Acetoanaerobium sticklandii: one gene and its partner. Each later gene encodes a partner of the first gene's protein in a complex. Links are inferred from orthologs where the notes say so. Each region holds a gene or a part of one and is shown on either strand. Other genes may lie near its edges.

The links.
Region 2: the proteins of tig (region 1) and rpsG are in contact, whole or in part, in a crystal structure (PDB 3GTY), measured with the Thermotoga maritima proteins. The link is inferred for Acetoanaerobium sticklandii from one-to-one orthologs. Residues at the interface, in WP_004081061.1 of Thermotoga maritima: Glu122, Val124, Val129, Leu130, Tyr133, Glu188, Gly259, Ile262, Tyr263, Glu266, Ser270, Glu273, Gln274, Glu277, Arg308, Gln311, Ile312, Ser315, Tyr316, Glu325, Arg329, Arg336, Leu363, Phe366, Trp367, Arg373, Leu377, Arg381, Leu384, Glu387; in WP_004081843.1 of Thermotoga maritima: Lys34, Lys52, Lys55, Glu59, Arg62, Gln63, Glu66, Asn67, Lys69, Val71, Arg95, Ala109, Lys110, Lys111, Gly112, Arg113, Pro114, Glu117, Glu121, Ile124, Ala125, Tyr127, Asn128, Asn129, Thr130, Gly131, Lys135, Asp139, Arg142, Met143.

The regions. Positions count from the first base shown.
Region 1 is NC_014614.1:705,520-708,778, reverse strand. What follows is about bases 331-3,259. They hold tig (trigger factor), read right to left. Parts: upstream 2,474-3,259; coding sequence 1,187-2,473; downstream 331-1,186. Other genes in these bases: rph (ribonuclease PH), read right to left, coding at 2,540-3,259; clpP (ATP-dependent Clp endopeptidase proteolytic subunit ClpP), read right to left, coding at 453-1,037; clpX (ATP-dependent Clp protease ATP-binding subunit ClpX), read right to left, coding at 331-425. In the rest of the region: more of clpX, read right to left, coding at 1-330. UniProt on the Bacillus subtilis protein: Involved in protein export. Acts as a chaperone by maintaining the newly synthesized protein in an open conformation. Functions as a peptidyl-prolyl cis-trans isomerase.
Region 2 is NC_014614.1:2,316,473-2,319,548, reverse strand. What follows is about bases 1-2,746. They hold rpsG (30S ribosomal protein S7), read left to right. Parts: upstream 1-1,011; coding sequence 1,012-1,482; downstream 1,483-2,746. Other genes in these bases: fusA (elongation factor G), read left to right, coding at 1,518-2,746; rpsL (30S ribosomal protein S12), read left to right, coding at 476-898; rpoC (DNA-directed RNA polymerase subunit beta'), read left to right, coding at 1-256. In the rest of the region: more of fusA, read left to right, coding at 2,747-3,076.

The DNA of each region.
Region 1 (3,259 bases):
GCATCAGCCATCGCAAAGGGAACGTTAAGCATCTTTGCAAGAGTCTGAGCAAGAAGGGTCTTTCCTGAACCAGTAGGTCCAAGCATGAGAATATTACTCTTTTGAAGCTCTATATCCTTTGCCTTGCCATCTACAGCGTATATACGCTTATAGTGATTGTAAACAGCAACAGCTAAAGTCTTCTTCGCATCATCTTGGCCTATTACATACTCATCCAAGTAATCCTTGATTTCCTTCGGTTTTGGTAATCCTGTGATTTCTGTATCGATTATTTCCTCGAATTCTTCTTTAATTATTTCTTGGCAAAGCTCAACGCACTCGTCACAGATGTACACATTAGGACCAGCAATCAGTCTTTTAACCTGCTCTTGGCTCTTACCACAGAAGGAGCATCTAAGCTGCTTCTTTTCATCAAATCTCGACATTAACTACACCTCTTTTAAAATTTTTGACTAAGGTCTCTTCTCTAATACCTCGTCAATAAGTCCATATTCTTTAGCCTCAGTCGAAGACATAAAGAAATCTCTTTCTGTATCTCTTTCGATTTTCTCTAAAGGTTGTCCACTTCTATCAGCCATAATTTCGTTTAATTTATTTCTCATTCTGATAATTCTCTCTGCATGAATTTTTATATCTGTTGCTTGTCCTTGAGTCCCACCTAGTGGCTGGTGAATCATAATTTCACTGTTTGGAAGAGCAAATCTCTTGCCTTTAGCTCCTGCAGTTAGTAAGAAAGCTCCCATAGAAGCTGCCATACCTACGCAAATCGTAGCTACATCTGGCTTGATGTACTGCATAGTGTCATAAATTGCCATCCCAGCTGTTATACTTCCTCCTGGTGAATTGATATAAAGGAAGATATCCTTATCTGGATCTTCTGATTCTAAATGAAGCAACTGAGCAACGATTAACGATGCTGTATGATCATTAACCTGATCTCCTAAAAATATTATCCTATCTTTTAATAATCTAGAATATATATCGTAACTTCTTTCTCCTCTTCCTGTTTGTTCGATTACTATTGGTACGTATGCCACTTTAAATCCTCCTTTTATTGTATATGTTATAGTCATAAACTACAAGATTGTTTTTACATTTCCTAGGAACTATTATACCCTAATAAGGACAAATAAAACTAAAAACTAAAACTAAAGTCTACTTAAAAAAATTACAGTAGCCAAAATGGCTACTGTAGGTTTGCATTTCCTTTTATGAATTCAACTGTTTTTCTAGCAACAACAGTATCTTTGATATAATCCATATCAGATGGTCTTAATGTAGATTTTAATTTATCTACTTCCATTTTGTAGCTTTCAGCCATTTTAGCCAGTTCTTGTTCTAAATCTTCTTCAGTTGACTCAATGTTTTCTGATTTAGATATAGCCTCTATTACTAAGCTGTTTAGTACTCTTGATTTTGCATCAGGACGCATTTGCTCCTTTAATCCTTCAATGCTCATGTTAGTGAACTTTAGGTAGTTCTCTAAATCAAGGCCTTGGTATTTTAATTGATATTCAAAATCGTAAACCATATTCTCAACTTGAGAGTCAATCATAGCTTCTGGAATTTCAACAGTCGCATTCTCAGCAGCCATCTTAACTAATTTATTTTCTATTTCTCTATCAGCATATTCATCTTTAGTTTTTTGAAGCTTTGCTTTTGCATCAGCTTTTAAATCTTCTAAAGTATCGAATTCGCTTACATCTTTAGCAAACTCATCATCTAACTCTGGAAGCTCTTTTTCTTTTATTTCATTTACTTTTACAGTAAATATAGCATCTTTGCCAGCAAGATTTTCAGCATGATATTCCTCTGGGAATTTAACACTTAAATCTTTTTCTTCGTTTAGCTTCATTCCTATTAATTGCTCTTCAAAGCCAGGAATAAATGTATCTGAACCTACTATTATTGAGTAGTTTTCAGCTTGTCCGCCTTCAAACTCAACTCCATCAACTTTTCCATTGAAGTCGATTAATAGCATATCTTTTTCCTTAACTTCTCTATCTTCAACAGTAACAAATCTAGCATTTTGCTCTCTCATTGCTTCGATTTCTTTTTCAACTTCTTCATCAGAAACTTCTGAATCAGGTTTTTCTACAGTTAAGTTTTTATACTCTCCAAGAGAGATTTCAGGTTTAACAGCTACGTCAGCTATGATAACTAGGTTCTTTCCTTTACCGATTTCTTCTACATCGATTTCAGGTCTAGCTACTGTATCTAAATCATGCTCTTTTACAGCTACTTCAAATGCATCTGGGAAAAGTGTATTTACAGCATCCTCAAAGAATACTCCCTCTCCATAGAATTTCTCAACTATGCTCATTGGAGCTTTACCTTTTCTAAATCCTTGAACGTTGAATTTAGTTTTGTTTTTATTGTAAGCATCTTTACATGCCTTATCAAAGCTCTGTGCATCTATAGTGAGCTTCAGCGTAACAACGCTATTTTCTTTTTTTAAAATTTCACTGCTCATTCTATTCCTCCTAATTTATTGATAGCTTTCTCTCTTAATTTCAACTTAAATATTATATCATATATTTTATAAGATTTCATTTAATATCTTTTTCATTTCTTCAAGAGATTTCGCTCTATGGCTTATTTTATTTTTTTCTTCTTTTGTAAGCTGAGCAAAAGTTTTATCTAAGGCATCAGGAGTAAACAAAGGGTCATAGCCGAATCCCATATCTCCTTTGCCCTCAAATCCTATAAGTCCTTTGCAGATTCCCTTTGCTATGTACTGCCTAGAATCCGGATATACAACTGCAATTGCAGATACGAACTTAGCTGTTCTACTGTCTAAATCATACCCTTTTAAAAGCCCTAACAGCTTTTCATTGTTTTTCTCATCAGTTGCTCCTTCACCAGAAAATCTAGCTGAGTAAACCCCTGGCCTTCCGCCCAGTACATCCACCATAAGACCAGAATCGTCAGCTATTGCAGCTTTCCCAGTGAGTTTCATTACTTCCTTTGCTTTTATAATTGCATTTTCCTCGAAGGTAGAGCCAGTTTCTTCTATTTCTAAACCTTCTAGCCCAACATCCTTTAAAGACAAAAGCTCAATGCCAAAATCAGCAAGTATGCTACCTATTTCTTCAATCTTATGGCTGTTAGATGAAGCAATTACCATTTCTTGCTTTGGTCTTGGAGAAATCAGTGAGGATATAGGCTCTCCAATCGCTCTTCTTTGAATTTTCATAAGCTGTTCGTTGCCTTGCTGTGCTAAATCTAGAAGCTGCATAAGCTGATTCTTTGAAAAAGG
Region 2 (3,076 bases), 1.6 Mb from region 1 along the record:
TGGTATAACTAAAGCATCTCTTGCGACAGAATCATTCTTGTCAGCGGCATCATTCCAGGAAACTACTAGAGTTCTTACTGAGGCAGCTATAAAAGGCAAGAAAGACAATCTAATTGGACTAAAAGAAAATGTTATTATCGGAAAGCTTATTCCAGCAGGTACAGGCATGAAAAGATATAAGACTATAGAAATTTCTACTCCTGATATGGTTAAGCCAGACGCTAAAGAGCAAAAAATAGAGAATTTTGTAGATTAAATATGTTGACTACTACCAAACCTGGTGGTAAAATATAACAGTGTGTAAATTAGCAGACTCCTTAAGGGGACTGCTAATTTCATTACACTGGTCAAATGATTTTTTAAAACCAAGCTATTAGAGGCTTTTGAATTTACATATGAATTCTTTAGCGACGGTAGCAATACTCAAAGCAGTTGGCTGTGCAAAAAAACAAATAATTTAAAAGGAGGTGCGCGAATGCCAACCATTAGTCAGTTAATTCGTAAGGGAAGAGAAGAAGTAGAAAAAAAATCTACAGCTCCAGCTCTTCAAAGAGGATTTAACTCTCTTAGAAAAAAAGGAACAGAGATATCTGCTCCACAAAAAAGAGGAGTTTGTACGTCAGTAAAGACTGTTACTCCTAAAAAACCTAACTCAGCGTTAAGAAAAGTTGCCAGAGTTAGACTGACAAATCAAATGGAAGTTTCAGCTTATATCCCAGGAGAAGGACACAATCTGCAAGAGCATAGTGTTGTTCTAATCAGAGGAGGAAGAGTTAAAGACTTACCAGGAGTTCGTTATCACATTGTGAGAGGAACGCTAGATACATCAGGAGTAGACAAGAGAATGCAAGCAAGATCAAAGTACGGTGCAAAGAAACCAAAAGCTGCTAAGAAATAGTTGAGTATTGTTCGGTGCGTTTATTATATATATAACAGGCGCCCGCGACATAGAAACAGCTTATGTCGAGTACCGATGATCTAATAAATTAGATTATTAAGGAGGGAAGTATAGTGCCAAGAAAAGGTAATGTTCCAAAGAGAGAAATTTTGCCAGACCCTATGTACGCAAGCAAGGTTGTGACAAAATTAATAAATAAAGTTATGCTAGATGGAAAAAAAGGTACATCACAAAAGATTGTATATGGTGCGTTTGATATTATAAAAGAAAAGACTGGTGAAGATCCATTAGAGGTTTTTGACAAAGCTATGAATAATATCATGCCAGTACTTGAAGTAAAAGCTAGAAGAGTTGGTGGAGCTAACTACCAGGTGCCAATAGAAGTTAGACCTGATAGAAGAGAAACTCTAGGACTTAGATGGTTAGTGAAATACACTAGACTTAGAGGCGAAAAAGGTATGACTGATAAGCTAGCAAAAGAAATTATGGATGCAGCTAACGGTACAGGGGCTTCAGTTAAGAAGAAAGAAGACACCCACAAAATGGCAGACGCAAATAGAGCATTTGCTCACTATCGTTGGTAAAATAGTATTCGTTTTGCCAGAAAGGAGTGTAATACGTGTCAAGAAAGTTCCCTTTAGAAAGAACTAGAAATATTGGTATCATGGCCCACATAGATGCGGGTAAGACTACCACGACAGAGAGAATTCTATTCTACACAGGAAAAACCCATAAAATTGGAGAGACTCACGAAGGAGCTTCTCAAATGGACTGGATGGAGCAGGAAAAAGAAAGAGGTATAACAATTACTTCTGCTGCTACAACTGCTGAGTGGAAAGATCATAGAATTAACATTATAGATACTCCGGGCCACGTAGATTTTACAGTTGAGGTTGAAAGATCTCTTAGAGTTCTAGATGGAGCTGTAGCTGTATTTTGTGCGAAAGGCGGAGTTGAGCCACAATCTGAGAATGTTTGGAGACAAGCAAATAACTATAACGTTCCAAGAATTGCGTTCGTTAATAAAATGGATATCATAGGAGCAGACTTTTTAAGAGTTGTTCAAATGATGAAAGATAGATTAGGAGCTAATGCAGTAGCTCTACATCTTCCTATAGGAGCTGAAGATACATTTACTGGAATAATCGACCTTATGATTATGAAGGCTTATATGTATAAGGATGACAAAGGTCAAGAAGTTGACATAGTTGAAATCCCAGAAGATATGAAAGCTCTAGCAGAAGAATACAGAGAAAAAATGGTAGAAACTATAGCTGAGTTAGATGAAGACTTAACAATGAAGTTCCTTGAAGGAGAAGAAATCTCTGTAGAAGAGCTTAAGGTTGCACTTAGAAAAGGTGTAATTGCTTGTGAAGTTAATCCAGTATTCTGTGGAACAGCTTACAGAAATAAAGGTGTTCAGCTAGTTCTAGATGCAGTTATTGATTATATGCCATCTCCACTTGATATTCCAGCTATTAAAGGATTACTTCTAGATGGAGAAGAAGCAGAAAGACACTCTTCAGATGAAGAACCTTTTGCAGCTCTTGCATTTAAAATCATGGCTGACCCATTTGTTGGAAAGCTTGCTTTCTTTAGAGTTTATTCAGGAGTACTTAAATCTGGTTCTTATGTAATCAACTCTACTAAGAATAAAAAAGAAAGAATTGGACGTATCCTTCAGATGCATGCTAACACAAGAGAAGAAATCTCTGAAGTATATGCTGGAGATATCGCATCTGCTGTAGGTCTTAAGGACACTACAACTGGTGATACTCTTTGTGATCCAGACCACCCAATTATTCTTGAGTCTATGGAATTCCCAGAACCAGTTATCCACGTAGCTATTGAGCCAAAATCAAAAGCTGCTCAGGAAAAAATGGGTGTGGCACTTCAAAGACTTTCAGAAGAGGATCCTACATTTAGAGTTCGTACTGATGAAGAAACTGGACAGACTATTATCGGTGGTATGGGTGAGCTTCACCTTGAAATCATCGTTGACCGTCTGCTTAGAGAATTCAAAGTAGAAGCTAATGTTGGAGCACCTCAGGTTGCTTATCGTGAAACAATTAAGAACCCTGTTGATATTGAACACAAATATGCTAAACAGTCTGGTGGACGTGGTCAGTACGGTCATGTTAAAATTAGAATGTTCCCTCAAGAGCCAGGAGCTGGATA